DNA from 4 places in the Arthrobacter sp. NPDC058097 genome. Region 1 is predicted to be linked to each of the others. Evidence: riboswitches for the same ligand, from Rfam matches in the RefSeq annotation. Region 1 holds a riboswitch; each other region holds the start of a gene.
What was found. A riboswitch is a leader RNA that binds a small molecule or an ion and turns the genes downstream of it on or off. The one in region 1 is predicted to bind S-adenosylmethionine.
Positions count from the first base shown of each region.

Region 1 (5,812 bases):
AGCAGCAGCCCGATCCAGAACGTCGGCACCGCGATCCCCAGGGGCGGCAGCGAGGCGAGGGCCTGCCGCACCCACCGGTTGCGGCTGAAGGTTGCCGCAGTAGCGAGGGCACTGCCGAGCAGCACAGCCAGCGCGAATCCTGCCGCCGCGAGCTTGATGGTTTCCGGCAGCACCTCGGCCACGGACTGGGTGGCCGCCACGCCGTTCTTGATGGAGATGCCGAAATCGAGCTGCAGGGCCTTGCCCAGCGCGATGAGGTACTGCTCATGGAGCGGCCGGTCCAGCCCGTATTCGCTCCGGAGCTTCGCCACCAGCGCCGGGTCCACGGCATTCTGTTCGTCCCCGCTGGCCATGATGCTCACGGCGTCGCCCGGGAGCAGGTACAGGATGAAGAAGGACACGGTGTAGGCCGCCCAGAGCACAAAGGTGCCCTGGAGCAGGCGTTGCCCGATGTAGCGGATCACTACTTGCTCAGCCAGGCGTCGTAGAAGTCCAGGCGGCTGGAGGCCTCGAACTTCAGGTCGTGCACCTTGTCGCTGGCGGAGATCGTGGTGGAGAGCTCGTACAGCGGGATGGAGTGTGCGTCCTTGATGAGTGCTTCCTGGGCCTGGTCCACGAGCTTCTGCCGCGCATCCTTGTCCAGTGCGGCGGCCTGGTCGCCGAGGGTGGTGTCCACCGGTAGAGCAGAACGGAGGTTGTTGCCGCCGCGGGCCGTGTCGCCGCCGAAGACGGTCCGCAGGACGTCCGGGTCGCTGCGGGTCAGGTTACCGTAGGAGAAGTCGTAGTCCTTTTTCGCCTGGGCCGCCGTGACGTCAGCGATGGTGGTGAACTTCAGCTGGAGGTCAATGCCCACAGCCTTGAGCTGCTGCTGCACGAGTTCCAGGACTTCCTTCGGGGACTGCCAGTAGGTAACCGAGAAGGAAAGCTTCTGGCCGTTCTTGGCGCGGATGCCGTCCGCCCCGGGCTTCCAGCCGGCGTCGTCCAGGAGCTTCTTGGCGCCGTCGGGATCAAACTTCAGCAGATCACTGAAGTCCTTGAAGAACGGGGTGGTGTGGGACAGCACACCCTTGGCCGGCCGGTCTGCCTCGGTCAGCAGCGTCTTGGTGATCTCCTCACGGTTGATGGCCTTCGAGATCGCCTGGCGCACGGCCGTCTCCTTGAGCTTCGGCGTGGATTCATTGGAATACAGGTTGTAGACCACGCCCGGGTTTGCCCTCGTCTCCTTCCAGAAGCCGTTGCCGTCAAAGAGCTTGATGTCCGCAGCCGAGATGGCCGCCGTCGCATCGATCTGCCCGGACTGCAGACTGCCCGTGCGGTTGCCGGCCTCCGGGATGATCTTGAAGGTGACGGTGTCCAGGTAGGCCTCACCCTTGTTGCTGTTCGTGGACGCCGGCCAGGAGTACCCGGCCCGGCGCTGCAGGACCGCTTCCTTGTCCACCGTGTAGCTCTTCACCGTGAACGGGCCCGAGCCTTCGAATTTTCCGGCGCAGCGGTCCGCCTCGCTGAGTTTCGCCGACGCCGGGGACAGCAGCCCCAGCGTGAAGGTGGAGGTGGCCTGCAGGAACTGGGCGTTGGGCTTGGCGAAGTCCACCACCACGGTCTTCGGGTCCTTGACCGTGATGCCGCTGACGTCGCTGAGGTATGTGGAGCCCAGGGTGGCCTTGGCGCCGAGGGCCCTGATCGCCTCGAAGTTGGTCTTGACCGACTGCGCGTCAATGGGCGTCCCGTCGGCGAAGGTGGCCCCGCTCCGGAGGGTGAAGGTGAAGCTCGTGGCGTCCTTGTTCGCCTCGAACTTCTCGGCCAGCCAGGGGACGATTTGGCCGGTTTCCGGGTCCTGGGAGGTCAGTGACGCCACTGTCTGGCGGGCGACGGCGATCGCATCGTTGTTGCCCACCTGCTGCGGATCGATGCAGCCGCGGTCCACGGAAACGGCGAAGTTGAGGTTGCCGCCCCGGATGGGGGTGCTGCTGGCACCCGGCTGGGATCCGGCGTCGGATGTGCCGCCGCACGCGGCGAGCAGCAGCGTAACGGTTCCCAGCAGCGCACCTGCGGCCGCTGTCCTGCCCACCCGCCGGCCCCTGGCCGTTCCAGCACGGTTGGAAGCAGTGTTGATGTTTCGGGCGGTCATGCTACTTCCTCGTTCTCGGTGGTGGTCACCGAAGCGAGCGAGCCGCTGCGGTGTGACAGCGGGGCGCGGAGCCCCAGGTTTTCGCGAAGCGTGGTGCCTTCGTATTCGGTCCGGTAGACGCCGCGGTCCTGGAGCCTGGGGACGAGCTCGTTGACGATGTCGTCGAGGCCGGAGGGGACGATCCACGGTGTGATGTTGAAACCGTCAACGGCACCGGCGTGGGCGTATTCGGCGAGCAGGTCGGCGACGTCGTCGAAGGAGCCCACGAGCCCCCGTCCGTTGAGCTGGGCGCGGCCGGAGACGAACTGCCTGATGGACTGCCCCTTCTCCCTGGCCTCAGCCCGCCACTCCGCGGCAAGCTGCCGGGCGTTCTTTCCGTGGAACGCGTTGCCGCGGGTGGGGTCGGTGACGTCCACGACGGGGTCAACGTCGGGAAGAGGGCCGTCGGGGTCGTATTCGCTGAGGGTGCGCCCCCAGAACTGCTCAAGGAACGCGATGGCGGTCTGCGGCCCCACCTGCCGTTCGCGGACCCACTGGTGCTTTTCCTCCGCTTCCTTGGCGGTGGGTGCCAGGATGAACTCCTGCCCCGGAAAGATCTTCACGTCATCCGCCGGCCGGCCCGCCTTCAGTGTGCGGGCCACAATGTCCTCGCGGAACTTCTTGGCCTCCTCCAGCCCGGCATGCCGGGAGAAGATGACGTCCGCGTTGCGGACCGCGAAGTCGCGCCCGTCCGGGGAGTCGCCCGCTTGGAACAGGACCGGATGGTGCTGGTTGGAGCGCGGGAGGCGGCCCGTGATTTCGACGTCGAAGCTCGTGTCTTTGCGGCGGACGGGGGTGATGCCGTCCTCGGCCAGCCACCGGCGGGAGCCCCGGGACCCGGCGATTGCGCCGTCAGCCCAGGAATCCCAGATCGCTTTGGCGGTCTGGACGAATGCTTCTGCCCGGATGTAGCGGTCCTCGTGAGCCAGGAAGCCGCCGCGCCGGAAGTTGGCGCCGGTCCAGGCGTTGTCCGTGGTCACGATGTTCCATGCGGCCCGGCCGCCGGAGAGGAGGTCCAGGCTGGACAGCCGGTGAGCCAGGTCCGCGGGATCGTTGTACGTGGTGTTCTGGGTGGCCACCAGTCCGATGTTGGTGGTCACGGCAGCCAGGGCGGCGAGCGCCGTCTGTGCGTCCGGCCGGCCGGCGACGTCGAGCTCGTGGATCCGGCCCAGGTGTTCGCGGAGCCGCAGCCCTTCGCCGAGGAAGAAGGCGGTGAACAGCCCCCGTTCTGCGGTCTGTGCCACCCGGCGGAAGGATTCGAAGTCAGTCTGGGATCCGCTCTCTGGATCACGCCAGACTGTGGTGTGGTTGACGCCCTGGAAGAAGACGCCGAACTGGATCTGGCCGTTGCCGGCCGTGCGCGGGGATGAGCTCACGGGTCTGGCCTCTCTAGAGGGCCGCGGCAGCGGCGTAGCGGTTGGCGGGGCGGGGCAGGCCGAACGATTCACGCAACGTGCCGCCCGGGGCGGGGCTGGACAGCAGACCGGTCCGGCGCAGTTCCGGCAGCACCAGGGCAGCCAGCTCCGGCAGGTCGGTGTCCAGCACACCGGGGCGAATCCGGACACCGTCGCCCTGCTGGAACAGCCCGGCCAGGAGCTCCACCAGTCCGGCAGCGTTTCCCACGTAGCGGGCACCGCCGTCCCACTTCCCGTGCGCGTCCAGCTCGGCCAGCCGGTCGGCTGCCCGCTGGCCGCGGGCGTCGAGGACCACGTCCAGTTCCAGGAGCGTGCGCGGGGCACCGGCATTCCGTGCAGCCTCCGCTGCTTGCGCAAGTTCCTCGGGCGTGGCCGCGCTGACCAGTGCGACGTCGGCCTCGACGGCGGGCAGGAGCGCCGCCGGGGCGAACACGGGCAGCTGCCCCTGGAAGGGGCGCGGAATGATGGACGGGCCCTTCACGGAAAAGCGGCTGCCCTCGAAGTCCGCGTAGTGCAGCTTGCCGGCGTCGAGGTAGCGGCCGGTGGCGGCGTCCCTGATCACCGCGTCGTCTTCCCACGAGTCCCACAGCCGCCGCGCGCTCTCGACAACGTCCGCCGCCTCCGTGCCGGCCTCTTCGGCAGCAAGCAGGTCACGGCCCACCGATCGTGCTTCCTGCAGCGTGTTCTCCGCGCTGACGAGCCACCCTGCCCGGCCGCGGGAGGAGTAGTCCAGGCTCGCCAGCTGGGTGGCCACGTGGAAGGGCTCCGTGTAGACCACGCCTGCCTCGGGCACCAGGCCGATCGACCGCGTCACCGGGGAGGCGAAGGCCGCCCGCTGCACCGCGTCGATCCGCCCCGCGATTCCGGTGGCCCCGGTGTCGGTGGTCCGTGAGTCGTGGAAGGTGGCGAGGTGGAAGCCGGCGATGTCCGCTGCCTGGACGGTTTCCCGGATGCGGGCGCCGGTCAGCAATGCGCCGGGCTCGTGCGCGGCAAACCGCCAGGCTGCCGGGTGGGCGCCGTCGCCGTCGAGCTCGATGCCGAGCACAGCGGGCCGGTTTTTGGGTGTGGGTAGTGAAGGCATGGTTCCCTCTTTTAGGGGCCGCGGACGGCCGTCTCGACATTCACTTGCCGCAAGTGCGGCCAGGTCTGTTTCCGGAGCACCCCGCCATCAAATGCCTGAGGGTTGCCGCAGCACGAGCCGGTCCTTGGCGTGCTGACTCTGGACCTAGATGTTGAATCTAGGAGGGCCGCCCGGACATTTCCAAACCGCCTGTCGCAGGGTGTTAATTCCGGAAATGGGGCGTCAAGCGGCGGCGCATTCCGTCATGCGCGGCCGTCGTATGTGACGGATTTTGGGCTCCGGTTGCCCCCGGTTTCCGGACGTTGAGGACGGTGACGGAGGAGTTTGGCGGGCGACGGCGTCTCCGTAGTGTGCTGCCATGCCCAAGCCTTCAGCCGTTCCCCTCTCGGTCCTCGATCTCAGCCCCGTCTCCGCCGGCCAGACGGCGACGGACGCACTGCGGAACAGCATTGCGCTGGCTGTCTCGGCGGAGGCGCTGGGGTACAGCCGCTACTGGCTGGCCGAACACCACCTGAGTCCCGGCGTGGCCGGCTCCGCCCCGCACGTCCTGTCCGCGCTCATCGCCGCGGCCACCAGCACCATCCGGGTGGGAACGGCGGCAACCATCCTGGGGAACTACCGGCCGGTTCAGATCGCGGAAAACATCGGGACGCTGTCCGCCCTCTATCCGGGACGCGTTGACCTCGGTTTCGGCCGGTCGGGCGTGCCCAAGGCCCCGGCGGAAGGAGAGGCCCCAGGGGCTGGTGTGCCGGCAGACGCTTCGCCGGGTGCCTCCGGCAGACTTTCCGGCAGCCCCGCCGGCAACCGTGTGGTGGACGGTCTGGTGGTCCCGGCCCCGCGGCCGCTCTTCGGCAGGAAGTTCCCCGAGCGCTTCCAGGTCCAGGCCGATCTGCTGGGGCGGGTACCCGGCGATGCGGACAACTTCGAAAGCGACGTCCAGGACGTCATCGCGTTCTTCGCCGGCGAATACCGCGCTGCCCACGGCACGGAGGTCACCGTACACCCCGCACAGGGCCACGCCCCCGGGTTCTGGATCCACGGGTCGAGCGCCGGCCCCAGTGCCCGGCTCGCCGGAAAGCTCGGCCTGCCGTTCGGAGCCAACTATCACGTGGCGCCCGCGGCGGTCCTGGAGTCGGTTGGCGAATACCG
Region 1 covers NZ_JBHVSZ010000003.1:18,442-24,253, forward strand. Annotated here, with positions in the region: gene ACFVTE_RS06580 (ABC transporter permease) at 1-464, opposite strand, end outside; gene ACFVTE_RS06585 (ABC transporter substrate-binding protein) at 464-2,128, opposite strand; gene ACFVTE_RS06590 (NtaA/DmoA family FMN-dependent monooxygenase) at 2,125-3,543, opposite strand; gene ACFVTE_RS06595 (LLM class flavin-dependent oxidoreductase) at 3,557-4,663, opposite strand; SAM riboswitch class IV at 4,699-4,808, opposite strand; gene ACFVTE_RS06600 (LLM class flavin-dependent oxidoreductase) at 5,022-5,812, shown strand, end outside.

Region 2 (5,812 bases), on a different contig from region 1:
CGCGGGGCGTGCCCTGGGCATTACGACGGCGATCATCCCCAGCGGACTCGACGCCTACTGGTGGACCGTGCCCGTGCTGGTCCTGTCCGCGGTGCGCCATGCGATCGTGGAGGAAGTCATCGTGGTGGGCTACCTGCTGGACCGGTTCGGCAAGTTCGGCTGGTCGATGCCTCTGGCGATCTTTGTGTCCTCGATGCTCCGGGGCAGCTACCACCTGTACCAGGGGTTCGGCCCGTTCATTGGAAACGCCATCATGGGCATCGTTTTTGCGTGGGTCTACACCAGAACCCGCCGGGTGATGCCGCTCGTGATCGCGCACGCGCTGCTGGACATCGTGGCGTTCGTGGGATTCAGCCTGTTCGGCAAGGCCGTCGGCCTGGGCTAACTGCAGTTCTTAAAAATGATTCGGCCGCCATCGGCGGGTGACGTCGTTGGCACCCGCTGATGGCGGCCGAAGAGAAGGGCGGAGAGCGTCAGATGGTGACGGCGCCCGCAGCGGTTTCGAACGTGACGGAGAGGATCCCCGGCGTACCGTGCGGGGCCACCCAGTTCACCGCGACATCCTCCAGCGGCCGTTCAACCGGCTCGCCGAGCCACTCGGTCACGCGCTCGGCAGAGCCCGCGATGGTGAGGCTGGACATCTTCACATTGCTGTCATAGGCGTTGGACGGGTGCAGGTCCGGATCGCCCTCCCACTTCAGCATGTACGGAACCTGGGGGTCCGCGATCAGGCCCAGGATGCCGATCTGCTTCCAGACCAGCTCCCGGCCGTCGGGGAACTTACGGTTGCCGTTCACGGCAGAGCGGCCAAGCCGCTCCTCGAAGGGGGCGAGGTCGTCAACTTCGACGCACCAGCCCATCCAGCCGCCGCCCGCCGCGGACCGGGCCCGGACGGCCTGGCCGAACGGTGCCTTGTCCGATGCCGGGTGGTCCAGGACCTCAACGACCTCAAGGTACTTGTGGCCGGCCAGCGGAATAATCATGTTCCGGGTCCCAAACCGGGGGTGCACTCCGCCCTTTACGGCTTCGACGCCGAGGGCAGAGGAGATACGTTCGGTGGTGGCCGCGAGGCCATCGTGTTCACAGGCGTAAGAGACGTGATCCATGCGCATGCCCTCATCTTGGCACTTTGTGACGGGGCTCTCAGCTTAGGGTTGCCTAACATTGCGAAAAGTCCATACTTTGACGAAATTCGTCACAAAGCTGTCGGCATAACAGGGCCATTCCTACACTGGTCGCAGGTCATGAGTGCCAGCGAAGAAGGCCCCGGCTCGCTGGCCGGCAACCCTCCACCGCGGCGGGGTGCCCCGGGTGAAGACCTGGTTGCGCGGCGCCCGCCGTGCGGCAAGCGCGGGCCTGTGCCGGACCAGCACATGCCCCTTGAGCAGAGGAGCCTGCATGTCCGACGCATGGTCATTCGAAACCCGCCAGATCCACGCCGGCCAGGTGCCGGACAATGCCACCGGCGCCCGGTCGCTGCCGATCTACCAGACGACGTCGTTCGTCTTCCCCAGCGCCGAAAGTGCGGCGGACCGCTTCGCGCTCGCCGAGATCGCGCCCATTTACACCCGGATCGGCAACCCGACCCAGGACGCCGTTGAGCAGCGGATCGCCAGCCTGGAGGGTGGGCTTGCCGCGCTGCTCCTGAGCTCCGGCCAGGCCGCAGAAACGTACGCCATCCTGAACATTGCCGAGGCCGGCGACCACGTGGTGGCCAGCCCCAGCCTCTACGGCGGCACCTACAACCTGCTGGCGCACACCCTGAAGAAGTTCGGCATATCAGTCACCTTCGTGGCCGACCCTGACAACCTGGAGCAGTGGCGCGACGCTGTGCAGCCGAACACCAAGCTCTTCTTTGCCGAGGTGGTTTCCAACCCGCGGCAGGACGTCCTGGACATCGAAGGTGTCGCCGGGACTGCGCACGAGGCCGGCGTGCCGCTCATCGTGGACAACACGCTGTCCACGCCGTACCTCATCAGGCCGCTCGAGTGGGGCGCGGACATCGTGGTGCACTCGGCCACCAAATACCTGGGCGGCCACGGCGCCGCCATTGCCGGTGTCATCGTGGATTCAGGCAACTTCGACTTCGGTGCGGACCCGGAGCGCTTCCCGGGCTTCAATACGCCGGACCCCACCTACAACGGCCTGGTCTACGCCCGCGACCTCGGCGCAGGCGGGGCTCTGGGAGCCAACCTGTCCTACATTCTCAAGGCCCGGGTCCAGCTCCTCCGCGACCTGGGGTCCGCGGTGTCCCCGTTCAATGCCTTCCTCATCGCGCAGGGCCTGGAAACACTGAGCCTGCGGGTGGAGCGCCACGTGGCCAACGCGGTGGCCGTCGCCGGTTGGCTGGAAGCCCGGGACGATGTGGAGTCAGTGGCGTACGCCGGACTGCCGTCCAGCCCGTGGTACGAGCGGGGCCTGAAGTACGGGCCCAAGGGCACCGGCGCGGTGGTGTCCTTCACCGTCGCCGGCGGCGCCGAGGCAGGCAAGCGCTTCGTGGATGCCCTGGAACTGCACTCGCACGTGGCGAACATCGGTGACGTCCGCTCCCTCGTTATCCATCCGGCGTCGACCACGCACAGCCAGCTGACCCCGGAACAGCAGAGCGTGGCCGGGGTGGCCCCCGGCCTGGTCCGGCTGTCGGTGGGCCTTGAGCACATCGACGACATCCTGGCTGACCTCGACGCCGGATTCCGGGCGGCGAAAGGCGCCTGATCCGGCCGTTGCTGGTGGTCCTCCCGGCGCGCGGATCGGCCGGGAGTCACACAGCCGTCACATTCTTCGCGCAGATGTCCGCCTGTTTCGTAAACTGGGCAACAGGTCATGAGTGCCAGCGACAGCCCCGGCTTGCTGGCCGGCAACCCTCCTTTCGCGGTGGGGTGCCCCGGGTGAAGACCTGGCCTGCCGGACAGCTGCCGGCGGGCAAGCGCGTAGAAGAGGTTTACCCATGACGATTTCTGTCAGCAGCACCGACGTCCCCGCCGCCGAAGTTCCGGAGGGGACGGCAGTTCCCGATGGCCGCACTCTTCCTGACGGCCGTGCATTTCCCGACGGCACCGTCCAGTACCTCAACATCGGCAGCCTCGAGCTCGAGGCCGGAGGCTTCCTGCCGGACGTGACCCTGGCCTACGAAACCTGGGGAACGCTCAATGAGGACGGCTCCAACGCGATCCTCGTTCAGCATGCCCTCACCGGCAGCACCCACGTGACGCGGGGTGCCGGTGACGAGGAAGGCTGGTGGGAACAGCTCGCCGGGCCGGGCGCGCCGGCGGACACGGACAGGTTCTTTGTCATTTCCATCAACATCCTGGGCGGCTGTTACGGGTCCACGGGACCGTCGTCGACCGCTCCGGACGGCAAGCCGTGGGGCTCACGCTTTCCGCTGGTGACGCTTCGGGACTCGACTGTTGCCGAGGCGAGGCTCGCGGACCGGCTCGGCATCGGCAGCTGGCACGCCGTGGTTGGCGGGTCCATGGGCGGGGCACGCGCGCTCGAATGGGCAGTGACTTTCCCGGAGCGCGTGCGCCGCTGCGGTGTCATCTCCGTTGGCGCCAGGAGCACCGCTGAACAAATCGCCTTCGCGCAGGCACAGACCCTTGCCATCCGGCAGGACCGCCACTTCAACGGCGGTGACTACTACGGCGGCCCGGAACCGGCGGAGGGCCTGGCGCTCGCCCGGCGGATTGCCCACATCACCTACCGGTCGGCCTTCGAGCTCGATTTCCGGTTCGGCAGGAACGCCCAGGCCCCTGAAGAGCCGCTGCAGGCCGATGCCCTGGCGGGCCGCGGCCGGTACCAGGTGGAGAGCTACCTCGACCACCAGGGCAACAAGCTGGTCCGGCGCTTCGACGCCAACAGCTACATCGCCCTGACGGAAGCGCTCATGAGCCATGACGTCACCCGCGGGCGGGGGACGCTGAAGGAAGCCCTGGCCCGGGTCACGGCCGACGTGTTCGTGGCCGCCGTGGAGACGGACCGGCTGTACTTTCCCTCGCAGTCGCTGGAACTCGCCGAGGCCCTGCCCGGGAACGTGGACGTGCACATGATCGATTCGCCGATCGGCCACGACGGTTTCCTCACGGAGATCGGGCAGCTGAATGCCCAGCTCAGGGAACACTTCCGCAACTGATTCGGGACCGGTCCGCCCGGCCCGAGCCGACCGTATCGTGGCAACGCCACCGGTGGATGTGTGCATTTATGCAGATGCGCCCTGCACTATTTGGCGTTGAGCTTGCGTCATTGGCAGACCATACTCGTTGAATCCGGCGTTCGTGGTGCGCATCACACCAGTTCGCCCCCGACTGGTCCCCGTGGTGTCGAGGAAGACGCCGAAGGAGTTCGCAATGAGTACGGAAAGCTCCGCCGCAAGGCGTGCAGAAGAAACCGACGTCAAGGCCTCAGGCCTCAAGAAAGTTGTCACGGCGTCCATGGCCGGCACGGTCGTGGAGTGGTATGAGTTCTTCCTCTACGCCTCGGCTGCCACCCTGGTCTTCGGCAAGACCTTCTTCCCCAACGCCGGCACCGAGCTGGACGGCATCATCGCCGCCTTCCTCACGTACGCCGTCGGCTTCGTTGCCCGCCCGATCGGCGGCATCGTCTTCGGCCACTTCGGCGACAAGTTCGGGCGCAAGCAACTGCTGCAGCTGAGCATCATCCTGGTGGGTGTTTCCACCTTCCTCATGGGCTGCCTTCCGACGTTCCAGCAGATCGGCTACTGGGCGCCCGCGCTCCTGGTCTTCCTGCGGTTTGCCCAGGGCTTCGCAGTCGGCGGCGAATGGGGCGGGGCGGTCCTCCTCGTGGCCGAGCACAGCCCCAGCAAGTCCCGCGGCTTCTGGGCCAGCTGGCCGCAGTCCGCCGTGCCCATGGGCAACCTGCTGGCCACGGCCGTGCTGTTCATCCTGTCCTCCACGCTGACGCAGGAAGCGTTCCTCGGCTGGGGCTGGCGCGTGGCGTTCTGGCTCTCCGCGGTGATCGTCCTGATCGGCTACTACATCCGCACCAAGGTCAACGACGCCCCGATCTTCCTCGAAGCCCGCAAAGAGGTCGAGGCCGGGCACAAGGGCTACGGCGTTGCCGAGGTGTTCAAGCGCTACCCGCGCGGCGTCTTCACGGCCATGGGCCTGCGCTTCGCCGAGAACATCCTCTACTACCTCGTGGTGACGTTCTCCATCACCTACCTCAAGACCGTGGTCCAGGCCGACACGACCCGGATCCTGCTCCTGCTGCTGTTCGCCCATGCCGTGCACTTCGCCGCCGTTCCGCTGGTCGGCAAGCTGTCTGACCGGTTCGGCCGCAAGCCCGTCTACATGGCCGGCGCCATCCTGGGCGCCACCTGGGGCTTCTTCGCCTTCCCGATGATGGACACCAAGAACGACCTGGTCATCCTGGCTTCCATCATGATCGGCCTGCTGTTCCACGCACTGATGTACGCCGGCCAGCCCGCGATCATGGCGGAAATGTTCCCCACCCGGATGCGCTACTCCGGCGTCTCGCTGGGCTACCAGGTGACCTCCATCGTCGCCGGTTCGCTGGCCCCGATCATCGCCGCGTCGCTCCTGGCCACCTACAAGTCCTCCGTTCCGGTGGCCATCTACCTGCTGATCGCCTGCGCCATCACCGCCGTCGCGGTGTTCTTCCTGAAGGAAACCCGCGGCGTCTCGCTCCACGACGTGGATGCGGCCGATGCCCAGGGCACTGCCGACCTGCTGGCCGCGGGCAAGAAGTAGACCCGGCCGGCTTCAGCCCTGACCCCAGCGAGCATTCAGCAGCTGCCCGGACCCGCCACCCACGCGGGGCCGGGCAGTTGCCCGTT
Region 2 covers NZ_JBHVSZ010000005.1:180,748-186,559, forward strand. Annotated here, with positions in the region: gene ACFVTE_RS10730 (CPBP family intramembrane glutamic endopeptidase) at 1-385, shown strand, start outside; gene ACFVTE_RS10735 (VOC family protein) at 474-1,112, opposite strand; SAM riboswitch class IV at 1,241-1,357, shown strand; gene ACFVTE_RS10740 (bifunctional o-acetylhomoserine/o-acetylserine sulfhydrylase) at 1,399-2,715, shown strand; SAM riboswitch class IV at 2,820-2,935, shown strand; gene ACFVTE_RS10745 (homoserine O-acetyltransferase) at 2,948-4,129, shown strand; gene ACFVTE_RS10750 (MFS transporter) at 4,344-5,726, shown strand.
Region 2: it holds a riboswitch for S-adenosylmethionine, as region 1 does, so the genes downstream of both, ACFVTE_RS10740 (bifunctional o-acetylhomoserine/o-acetylserine sulfhydrylase) here and ACFVTE_RS06595 (LLM class flavin-dependent oxidoreductase) in region 1, are expected to answer to the same signal.

Region 3 (5,812 bases), on a different contig from region 1:
TGGCCGGGACCGTCATGAGGTTTGTTCCTCCGCTGGCGGCGCTCCGCAGCGGCGCCACCCTTTTCGACGGCGATCCCCACGCCCGGGAGCGCCCCATGGGCACCATCATCGAGGCCCTTGCAAGCCTCGGCGTCACCGTCACCGGTGAGGAGGGCGGAACGCCCGCTTCGCTTCCCTTCCGCGTTGAAGGCACCGGGCAGGTCCGCGGCGGCCACCTCGTCATTGACGCCAGCGCCTCCTCCCAGTTCGTCTCCGCCCTGCTGCTGGTGGGGGCGCGGTTCACGGAGGGCCTGCATCTGGAGCACTCCGGCAGCACCGTGCCGAGCCTGGACCACATCAACATGACCATCGCCACGCTGCGCGGCGCGGGCGTGGTGGTGGATGACTCCACGCCCAACCACTGGATTGTGAGCCCCGGCCCGATCCGTGCCTTCGACCAGCGGATCGAGCAGGACCTGTCCAACGCCGGCCCGTTCCTGGCGGCCGCGCTGGCCACCGGCGGCACGGTGCGCATCCCGGACTGGCCGGAGCACACCACGCAGGTGGGTGACATGTGGCGCAGCATCCTCAGCGACATGGGGGCTGCCGTCACGCTGCGGGACGGCACCCTGACGGTGACCGGCGGCAGTGAAATCAAAGGCTCGGACTTCGCCGAAACCAGCGAACTGGCGCCGACCGTCGCCGCCCTCTGTGCGCTGGCCTCCGGTCCCTCGCGGCTGAGCGGCATCGCCCATCTCCGCGGACACGAGACGGACCGCCTCGCGGCGCTCGTCACCGAGATCAACCGCCTCGGCGGCGATGCCGAGGAAACGGCAGACGGACTCATCATCCGGCCCGCGGAACTGCACGCCGGTGTGGTTCACAGCTACGCAGACCACCGGATGGCCACCGCCGGGGCCATCCTCGGCCTGGCGGTCAGGGGCGTGGAAGTGCAGGACATCGCCACCACGTCCAAGACGATGCCGGACTTCCCCAAGCTGTGGGCGGACATGCTCAGCCAGCGGACCGGTTCAGTTACAAAAGGTGCTGATGCAAACACAGCAGTGACCAACACCGCGGGGACCAGCGGTGGCACGCAGCACTGATTCCTGGGACGAGTCCGACGTCCGGATCCGGCCGAACAAGAAGGGCTCCCGGCCCCGGACGAAGGACCGCCCCAGCCATGAGGACGCCGTCACCGGCCGGATCATCACCGTTGACCGGGGGCGTTACACGGCAGTCGTGGGCGAGGACTCAGGGCATGAGCGGACGGTCATTGCCGCCCGCGCCCGGGAACTGCGCCGCTCCCCCGTAGTCGCCGGCGACTTCGTGTCACTCGTGGGCGACGTGTCCGGCGCGCCGGACACCCTCGCCCGGCTCGTGAAAATCCAGGACCGCAAGACCCTGCTGCGCCGCAGCGCCGACGACACCGATCCGGTGGAACGCGCCGTTGTGGCCAACGCGGACCAGCTGGTGGTGGTGGTCGCTGCCGCCAACCCCGAACCCCGTACCGGCTTCATCGACCGGGCGCTGGTGGCGGCCTACGACGCCGGGATCGAGCCGCTGCTGCTGGTCACCAAGGCGGATGTCAAGGACCCCACCGAGCTGCTGGGCAACTACCGCCACCTCGACTTCCCGGTCATCATCAGCCGCACCGCCGATTCCGACGCGTCCGGCATCGACGCCCGGTCCGACGACGGCCTCTCCGCCCGGCTCGACGTGGCCGCCGTGTCCGAACTCCGCGCCCACCTGGACGGCAAGGTGACAGTGATGCTGGGCCATTCCGGCGTCGGAAAATCCACCATGGTCAACGCGCTGACCGGTGCCGAACGCGCCACCGGCGGCGTCAACGCGGTGACCGGCCGCGGACGGCACACGTCGTCGTCGGCCCTCGCCCTCAAGCTCGCTGACGCCCCCGCCGGGAGCTGGATCATCGACACGCCGGGCATCCGTTCCTTCGGGCTGGCCCACGTGGACCCGGACCGGATCCTGCATTCCTTCCCCGACCTTGAGCCGGGCACCGAGGCCTGCGAACGCGGCTGCAAGCACGACGCCACCGCCGTCAACTGCGGCGTGGATGCCTGGGTCGCGGCCGGCCACGCCGGCCCCACGGGAGCGGCCAGGCTCGCGTCGCTGCGCCGTTTGCTGGGCACCGACCCGCGCGCGGAAGGCCAGGAAACCAAGGAACTCGGCAGCGTCAGCTAGCCTTCCGCGGCGCAGCCCGGCGGCTGCCTCCCCGCCCCGCCGGGCCTTTGAGGGTAGTTTGGAACCATGACCCAACCCGCTTCAACGTACAACGATGACCTGCGTCTGGCCCATGTGTTGGCCGATTCCGTGGACGACCAGACCATGAGCCGGTTCAAGGCGCTGGACCTCCAGATCGAGACGAAGCCTGATCTGACGCCGGTCACCGATGCGGACAAGGCCGCCGAGGAGTCCATCCGAGGCCAGCTGTCCCGCTCCCGTCCCCGCGACGCCGTGCTCGGTGAGGAGTTCGGAAGTTCCGGCCATGGTTCCCGCCGCTGGATCATCGACCCCATCGACGGCACCAAGAACTTTGTCCGCGGGGTGCCGGTGTGGGCCACGCTGATCGCCCTCGTCGACGAGGGCGAGCCTGTCGTGGGCGTGGTCAGCGCCCCGGCGCTCGGCAAGCGCTGGTGGGCGGCCAAGGGCGCCGGCGCCTATTCGGGCCGGTCCCTGGCCTCGGCAACCCGGCTCAAGGTATCCAATGTGTCCAGCCTCGCCGACGCCTCGCTGTCCTACTCCAGCCTCGGCGGCTGGAAGGACCGCGGCAATCTCGATGAGTTCCTCCAGCTCACCGAGGATGTGTGGCGCACCCGCGCCTTCGGCGATTTCTGGTCCTACTGCATGGTGGCCGAAGGCGCGGTGGACATCGCCTGCGAACCGGAGCTGAACCTCTATGACATGGCGGCGCTGGTGCCGATCGTCACGGAGGCCGGCGGCCGTTTCACCTCCCTCGAAGGCACGGACGGCCCGTTCGGCGGCAACGCCCTGGCCACCAACTCGATCCTGCACTCGGAAGTCCTGAAGCGGCTGAACCCACAGCTGGACGATTTGCTCTAGCTTTCCTCTGAGCTGACCCGGTGCCCTGGCGCTGAATATTACGACGGCGGTCGCCCCCTTTTGGTGGCGGCCGCCGTCGTTTATTCGGCCGAACGCCCGATATCAGGGCTTCGTAATAATCCGCTTAACATTCCGGACCGGCTTTTTCATCGCCCCTCCGGATGTCCTAGTCTCGTTACAGGTCACGAGTGCCAGCGCTAAACCCCGGTTAGCTGGCCGGCAACCCTCCATTCGCGGTGGGGTGCCCCGGGTGACGACCAGGCCGATCCGGAACGGACCCGGCAAGCGCGGATCCCCGTCACACGGGGTCCTTTCTCAGTGAGGTCCCATGACGACTGCAATCATTTCTTCCATCGAGTCTTCTGCCGCGGACGCGGCCCTGCTGGACGGCCGATTTGCCGCCGCCGGCCGTCCCCTGGCCGCTGTTACCGGCGCGGAAATCCAGGCTCCGCTGATCCAGGGTGGCCACGTCCGCTACGCCAACCTCGACTACGGCGCCTCCGCGCCCGCACTGTCCGTGGTGTCTGCCTATCTCAACGAGATCCTTCCGTACTACGCGAGCGTGCACCGTGGCGCCGGCTACGCCTCCCAGATCAGCACCTCCGTGTACGAGAACGCGCGCGACATCGTGCGGGAGTTCGTGGGCGGCCGCGCCGATGACGCCGTGATCTTCACCCGGAACACCACCGATTCCCTCAACCTCCTGGCCGGCTGCCTGCCCGTGCAGGACCACCACCACACCGGTGAGGTGCTGTACCTGGACATCGAGCACCACGCCAACCTGCTGCCGTGGCAGGGAGTGCCGCACCGCAGCGTGGTGGCCTCGGAAACACTGGAAGCCACCATCGGCAGCCTGCGCACCGAACTTGAGCACGGCGACGTCAGCCTCCTTGCCGTCACCGGCGCGTCCAACGTCACCGGCGAAATTCTTCCCATCCGGCGCCTCGCTGCACTGGCCCATGAATACGGCGCACGGATCGTGGTAGACGCCGCCCAGCTCGCGCCGCACCGCCGCGTCAACATCGCCGCGGACGACGTCGACTACCTCGCCTTCTCCGGCCACAAGCTCTACGCCCCCTTCGGGGCCGGCGTGCTGATCGGCCGCCCCGACTGGCTCGACGCCGGCACCCCCCACCTTGCCGGCGGCGGCGCCGTCAGCGAGGCCCGGCTGGACGGCGTCAGCTGGGCCACCGGCCCCGCCCGCCACGAGGGCGGCTCACCCAACGTGCTCGGCGCAGCCACCCTGGCCCGGGCGACCCAGGTCATCGCCGCCCTGGATCCGCAGAGCTGGCACGCCCATGAGGCTGCCATCCGGTCCTTCCTCGTCGAGGGGCTGCGCAGGATCGACGGCGTCACCGTCCACCAGATCTTCGAGGACAGCGACCCCGACGACGCCATCGGCGTGGTCAACTTCTCCGTTGAGGGTTACGACGCCGGGCTGGTGGCCGCCTACCTGTCGGCCGAACACGGCGTGGGCCTGCGCGACGGCCGCTTCTGCGCCCACCCGCTGCTGAAGCGCCTCGGCCTGCCGTCCGGATCCCTGCGCGCCAGCTTCGGCGTGGGGTCGCGGCTCGAGGATGCCCAGCGGCTGCTCGCCGGCATCGAGGAGCTCCGCCGCTCCGGGCTGGGCTGGGACTATGTGGTGGACGCCGGACGCTGGGTTCCGGCGAACGACACCCGCACCTACCCTGAGTGGGCGCCGAACACCCCGGGCACCGCCGGCGCCGCACCCTGCTCGCAGGATTAAGCGCCACCCGACGCTCCCCTTCCAACGGCCTCCGTACGGTAAATTCGAAACGTAATTTTCGACGTCGGGCTAAGGAGACTGTGCGTGGCACGGGGCGGTCCCAAACTTCATCACGGGCGGCGGCAGGAGCTCGGGCAGAGCTTCCAGGACGGCGGCGAGCACTACCACCGCGTCCGTCCCGGCTACCCTGGCGATTCCGCGGACTGGCTCATTCCGGCCGGGGCCCGCACTGCTGCCGATATCGGCGCCGGAACCGGTAAATTCACGGCCCTGCTGGTGGAACGCGGGCTGAGCGTCAGCGCGGTGGACCCTTCCGTGGACATGCTGGAACAGCTCAGCCGCGCCTACCCAGGAGTCCAAACTCTGGAAGGGACAGCGGAGGCAACCGGACTGCCCGGGGCGGCGTTCGACGTCGTGAGCGTTGCCCAGGCGTGGCACTGGTGCGACCCGCTGCTGGCCAGCACGGAGATTTGCCGAATCCTCAAGCCCCTCGGGGTGCTGGGCCTGATCTGGAACCAGCTGGACACGTCAGTGCCGTGGGTGCACCGGCTGTCCCGCATCATGCACGCCGGGGACGTCCACAAACCGGATTTCCGTCCTAAGATTGGGCCGGAATTCACGTCGCTGGAAAGCCACCTGACGCGGTGGGAGGATCCTGTCACCCCGGACGACATCCTCGAACTGGCCAAGTCCCGCAGCTATTACCTCGCGGCCAACGACGCCACCCGCGCCAAGGTAACCGGCAACCTGACCTGGTACCTGCACGAGCACCTGGGCCATGCGGAGGGCGAACTGCTGCAGCTCCCCTACCTCACCCAGACCTGGCGGGCCGTTCGGGCGGAGCGCGAGGGTAGCAGCAGGTAGGCTTTAAGCTGTGAAGACCAGTACGCCCTCCTCCTCGATCGAGGACTACGTTAAGGTCATCTATTCCTTCACGGAATGGCAGGACAAGCCCATCACCTCCACCCAGCTTGCACAGCGCCTGGGCGTGGCCAACTCCTC
Region 3 covers NZ_JBHVSZ010000002.1:344,012-349,823, reverse strand. Annotated here, with positions in the region: gene aroA (3-phosphoshikimate 1-carboxyvinyltransferase) at 1-1,085, shown strand, start outside; gene ACFVTE_RS05505 (ribosome small subunit-dependent GTPase A) at 1,069-2,184, shown strand; gene hisN (histidinol-phosphatase) at 2,251-3,063, shown strand; SAM riboswitch class IV at 3,244-3,357, shown strand; gene ACFVTE_RS05495 (aminotransferase class V-fold PLP-dependent enzyme) at 3,392-4,810, shown strand; gene ACFVTE_RS05490 (class I SAM-dependent methyltransferase) at 4,895-5,674, shown strand; gene ACFVTE_RS05485 (metal-dependent transcriptional regulator) at 5,685-5,812, shown strand, end outside.
Region 3: it holds a riboswitch for S-adenosylmethionine, as region 1 does, so the genes downstream of both, ACFVTE_RS05495 (aminotransferase class V-fold PLP-dependent enzyme) here and ACFVTE_RS06595 (LLM class flavin-dependent oxidoreductase) in region 1, are expected to answer to the same signal.

Region 4 (5,812 bases), 310 kb from region 1:
CAGCGATCAAACCTGGAACTTTCAGATCTGCTTGAGCGCCTGCTCCAGGTCCGCGATGAGGTCATCGGCGTCCTCGAGGCCGACGGACAGCCGCACCACACCGTCGCTGAGCCCGATCGCTGCACGTCCCTCCGGGCCCATGGCCCGGTGCGTCGTGGTGGCGGGGTGGGTGATCAGTGACTTGGCGTCGCCCAGGTTATTGGAGATGTCGATGATCTTCAGGGCGTCCAGCAGCGCAAAGGCGGCTTCCTTGCCCGACTGGCCTGCCGTCGTCGCAAGTTCCAGCGTGAGGACGGTGCCTCCGGCTTTCATCTGCCTGGCCGCCAGTTCGTACTGCGGGTGCGACTTGAGCAGCGGGTACTTGACCCAGCTGACGGCGGGCTGGGCCTCCAGCCATTCGGCCAGGCGCAGCGCCGTGGCGGAGGAGTGGTTCACGCGGAGAGACATGGTCTCCAGGCCCTTGGTCAGGACCCACGCGTTGAACGAGGAGAGCGCCGGGCCGGTGTGCCGCATGAGCTGCTTGACCGGACCGTCGATGAATTCCTTGGTGCCCAGGATGGCCCCGCCCATCACGCGGCCCTGACCGTCGATGTGCTTGGTGCCGGAGTAGACGACCACGTCCGCGCCGAGGTCCCCGCAGCGCTGCAGCAGCGGGGTGGCGAAGACGTTGTCCGCCACCACCTTGGCGCCGGCGGCGTGGGCGAGTTCGCTGACCGCGGCGATGTCCACGATCTCCTGCATGGGGTTGGACGGGGATTCGAAGAAGACGGCCGTCGTTGGCACCGAGAGGGCGGCGCGCCACTGCTCGAGGTCCGGGCCGTCGACGAATACTGTCTCCACGCCCCAGCGCGGCAGGATTTCGTTGAGGATGACGAAGCAGGAGCCGAACAGGGAGCGGCTGGCGACCACACGGTCCCCGGCGCCGAGCAGGGCGCCCAGGGCGGTGAACACGGCGGACATGCCGGACGCCGTCGCAAAGCACGCCTCAGTGCCTTCGAGCAGGCGGAGCCGCTCCTGGAAGGTGGCCACGGACGGGTTGCCGTAGCGGGAGTAGACGAAACGTTCGTCCTCGCCGGTGAAGGCGCGCTCGGCGGCCGCGGCCGACTCGTAGACGAACCCGGAGTTGAGGAAGACGGGTTCGGTGGTCTCTTGGAAATTGGTGCGGTCAAGCCCGCCGCGGACGGCCTGGGTATCGGGGCTCCAGCCGGCGGCGTCGTGATTAAAGGTCAACTTAGTTCTTTCCCAGGTTCGTCGGCAGGCCGCGGTTCTTCCACCCGTTTACGGTGCGCTCACCGTAACGGTCGGGCTCGCCCTCGAAGCCTTCGAGGACGTTGTAGGCCGTGAAGCCGGCCTGCGTGGCGGCGATGGCGGCGGCGATGGAGCGCTGGCCGGAGCGGCACAGGAACACCAGCTCCACCCGGGCGTCCTCAGGCGCCTGCTGCTTCAGTTGCTCGATGAACCCGGGGTTGGGAATGCCGCCGGGAAAGGTCCACTGGATGAAGAGCGGATCGTTCTCCGTGGCCTTGGTATCCGGAATGCCGATGTGCGCCCATTCGCCCTCGGTGCGCACATCCACCAGGATGGCCCCCTCCTCGAGCTTGGCCCAGGCGTCCTGCGGGGTGAGGTCTCCGGCGTAGCTCATGCGTGACCCTCGTACGCTTCCGCGCTGAGGTCATCGTCGGAGTCCAGCCGGTCCACGGCGGTGGCGACGGCGGCATCTGCGCTGGCGATGGCGGCGGGCAGGATGACGGCCTGTGCCACGATGACGCTGGTGCCGTTGAAGGTGGCTGCCGGGCTGCCGTGCAGCACGTATCCCTCGGCCAGGGCAGCCGAAATGCGCTCACAGAACGCGCGGTCGTCCGGTCCCGTGATCAGGCGGTAGGACAGCTTTTCCTCAGGTTTATCCTGCTGGGACGGCAGCGTTGCAACGGCGGGGGCGTCTGACACGACGGATCTCCTTTTCTCACGCTTGCAGCTCGAAGTGGTCGATATGCCGAGTATTCACCTGAGGCACCCCGCCGTGGAAGGAGGGTTGCCGACCGGACAGTCAGGGCTTAATGCCGGTACTCATTACTCCCCAAAAACGTAACACTGACGACGGCGGCACGCACCGCGGCCGTCGTCATGTTCCGTAACGCACCCAACAGCCGGTCATGGCGGTGACGCCGGCATGCGGTTACAAAGCCCGTGACCGGGAGGATAATGACGGGAGATGACCCGCCGTAACGCCGGATGAAACCAGGCCACAGTGAATGATTCGACCCCGAATACAGTGACTCCCATGCTGCATTTTGGATGGTTTGTGGGTCATGGCTTCGGGGTTCAGGGCTGGGGCACGCCCGGCTACGGAATCGGCTATGACTGGAAGAAGCCCGACCCCTACCAGCACGCCGTCCGGGAGTTCGAGCGGGCGGGGCTGGACCTGTTCATCGTCGAGGACTCGCTCACCGTCCCCGACACCTACGGCGGCAGCGCCGAGGTCTCACTGGCGCAGGCGTCCTTTGCTCCGAAGCACGATCCGCTGGCACTGGTGCCGTACCTGCTCTCCGCCACGGAACACCTGGGCATCGTGCCCACCATCAGCGCGTCCTTCTATCCGCCGTTCACCGCCGCCCGGCTGCTGGCCACGCTGCAGCACTTCTCCAACGGGCAGCTGGGCTGGAACGTGGTGACCTCCGGCAGCGACCTGGCCGCGCAAAACTACGGGCTGGACCAGCAGATCGAGCACGACCTCCGCTACGAGAAAGCCGAGGAATTTGTGGACGTCGTGCGCAAGCTCTGGCGCAGCTGGGAACCGGACGCCATCCGGGAGGATGCCGGGGCAGGAATCTTCGCTGACCACACCAAGGTCCGGCCGATCCACCATGACGGCGAGTTCTTCAAGGTCAGGGGGCCGCTGAACACGGCGCCGCTGCCGGAGGAACCGGTGCTGGTGCAGGCCGGGGCGTCCCCGCGGGGCAAGGCCTTCGCCGGTGCGAATGCGGATGTCGCGATTGCCCTGGCCCGGGGTGTGGACGGCATGAAGGCCTACCGGGACTCCATCCGCGCCGAAGCTGCCTCGGCCGGCCGGAACCCTAACGATGTCAAGGTGCTGTTCGTCCTCAAACCCACCGTGACCGGTTCCAGGGCCGAGGCCGAGGAACTGCGGGCCGCGCGCCGGGAGCTCACGCAGCGGGACATCGACAGCCAGCTCAACTCCATCTCGTACCTGTCCGTCATCGACTTCAAGCAGTTCGACCTCGACGCGCCCCTCCCCGAACTCAGCACCAACAGCAACCAAGGCACCCTGGAGCACTTCTCCAAGGCCGCGCCGCCAGGCTCCACCCTGCGGCAGATCCTGCAGGCCCGCAGCGGCGGAGCCGGCGACAGCATCATCGGCACCGCAGAGGAAATCGCCGACTACCTCGAGGAAACCGGGACCGCGGTGGGCGGCGACGGGTTCCTCTTCTCAGGCTTCGTGGACCCGGCCACCATTCACGGCGTACTGGACAGGCTGGCGCCGGTGCTCCGGCGTCGGGGACTGCTGCGGACGAGCTATGGCGACGGCGGCTTCCGCCGGAACCTGCTGGACTTCTAACGCCATGGCAGGGGCTGGTGAACGCGGCACGTTCCTGATCGGCGCGGCGCATATCCGCGCCGGCGATGTGGCTGCGGCGGCCGCCGATCCTGCGGTGGAGGTGGTCCTCAGCGCCGAGGCCCTCGAACTCGTAGGCCTGTCCCGCCAGGTGGTGCAGGCGGCCATCGATTCCGGCCACCGGGTCTACGGACTCAACACCCTGCTCGGCTCCGGGCGGGACACGGCCGTGGAGGAGGAATCCATCCTCGACTACCAGTTGCAGGTGGTGCGCTACCACCACAGCGGCGTCGGCGGGCTGCTCGGCCGGGATGAAGTCCGCGCCCTCATCCTGGCCAGGCTCATCGGGTTCACCCGGGGAGGCTCGGGGGTGCGTCCGGAAACTGCCCGGTTCTTTGCAGAGCTGCTGAACAGGGGCGTGCTGCCGGCCGTTCCACGTGACGGATCCGTCGGCTCGTCGGACCTCACCCAGCTCGCGGCGGTTGCCGCCGTCGCCATCGGGGAAGGGCAGGCGCTGACTCCCGGCGGCGGCCTGCAGGACGGCGCGGAGGCGCTCACCGCCGCCGGTCTGGAACCGCTGGTCCTGGCTCCCGGTGAGGCCCTGGCGCTGGTCAGTGCCAACTCCTATTCGATCGGCGCCGGCGCGCTGGAGCTCCGCCGCGCCCGGTGGCTCGCAGACCTGGCGGACACCGCGCTGGCGCTCTCGCTTGAGGCCACTGCACGGTACGACGGCGGCGGGAACCTCAGCCCGTTCTCGCCGGCTGTCCAGTCGGCCAAGGCGGTGGACGGCCAGCGCATCTCGGCGGCCAACGTCCGGCGCCTGGTCCGCGGCGGCTGGCTGGAGGACCCGCGGCGGCAGGTGTCCGTCCAGGATGCCCTGTCCTTCCGCGCGGCGCCCCAGACGCACGGGGCGTTCCGGGCCCAGGTCACAGCCCTGGCCGAGGCGCTCGAGGTGGAGCTCAACGGCCGGGGCGACAACCCGCTCGCGGACATAACCACCGGCCGGATGGTGTCCGGCGGGAACTTCCAGCCGATGCAGCTGGCCCTGGCGTTCGAGGCGCTGCGGCTGGGACTGGCGCACGTGGGAATCAGCAGCGAGCGGCGGATCGCCAAGCTCTACCCGCCGCAGCGGCTGATCCGGCAGCTCAACCTCGAGGCGGCCCGGGCCGGGACACCGCTCGCGTCCGAAGACCTGCCGGGACTGCTCTGGTACTCGGCCGCAGGACTGCTGGCGGAGCTGAAATTCCTGGCGGCACCGGCCACGCTCGGAGCGCCCACCCTGTCGGCGGACGTGGAGGACCACTCCACGCTGGCCCCGCTGGCCCTCCAGCAGCTGGAGCGCTCGGTGGAGGCCGCAGCGAAGCTCCTCACCATCGAGGCGCTGACGGCCTCTTACCTTCTGGCGGAGGCACAGGACACGGACGGGCGGGAGGCGGAAACCCGGCAGCTCGGAACAGGCACCGGCGCGGTTGTGGCGAAGCTGTCGGAGCTGCTGGCCGGGCAGTTGCCGGCGGCAGTGCTGGTGGACCGTGCGCGTGCCGCGCTGGGGGATCTGCTGGCAGGACTGCCCGAATTACAGATACCCGGTCCGGAAAGTCCGGAGGACGGGGGAGGAGAAGCATGACCACTCTGGCAGGGAGCGGCCGCCAGCCCAGGCACGTGGCGCCGATAGTGCATCCGGGCATGGATGCCGATGCTGTGCTGGCACGCGTGGGGAACACTCCGCTGGTGCCACTGGAGACGCTGAGCCGCGGCCTGGGGAGCACTGTCTTCGTCAAGCTCGAATCGGAGAACCCGGGTGGTTCCATCAAGGACCGGACCGCGCTGAGCATGGTCCGCGCAGCCGAGCGCAGCGGCGAGCTGCAGCCCGGCGGGACCATCGTGGAAAGTACCTCCGGGAACACCGGAATCGGGCTGGCACTGATCGGGGCGCTGACCGGCCATCCCGTGGTGGTGGTCACCGGGGATTCCATCTCGTCCGAAAAGCTGGACGCCCTGAACCAGTACGGCGCGCGGGTGGTGTTCACGGACTGGAGTGCGCCGTCGGATTCACCGGAGAACGCACGGGCGGTCGCGGCCCGGATCACCGCCGAAATCCCGGGCGCGTGGCGTCCGCTCCAGTTCGACAACCCGGCCAACCCGCGGGCGCACTACGAGGGAACGGCGCCGGAAATCTGGGAGCAATCGGGCGGCCGGGTGACGCACTTCGTCGCGGGCGTGGGCACCGGCGGCACCATC
Region 4 covers NZ_JBHVSZ010000003.1:325,032-330,843, reverse strand. Annotated here, with positions in the region: gene ACFVTE_RS08000 (O-succinylhomoserine sulfhydrylase) at 22-1,230, opposite strand; gene ACFVTE_RS07995 (rhodanese-like domain-containing protein) at 1,232-1,642, opposite strand; gene ACFVTE_RS07990 (DUF1737 domain-containing protein) at 1,639-1,947, opposite strand; SAM riboswitch class IV at 1,961-2,075, opposite strand; gene ACFVTE_RS07985 (NtaA/DmoA family FMN-dependent monooxygenase) at 2,282-3,577, shown strand; gene ACFVTE_RS07980 (aromatic amino acid ammonia-lyase) at 3,582-5,198, shown strand; gene ACFVTE_RS07975 (PLP-dependent cysteine synthase family protein) at 5,195-5,812, shown strand, end outside.
Region 4: it holds a riboswitch for S-adenosylmethionine, as region 1 does, so the genes downstream of both, ACFVTE_RS07990 (DUF1737 domain-containing protein) here and ACFVTE_RS06595 (LLM class flavin-dependent oxidoreductase) in region 1, are expected to answer to the same signal.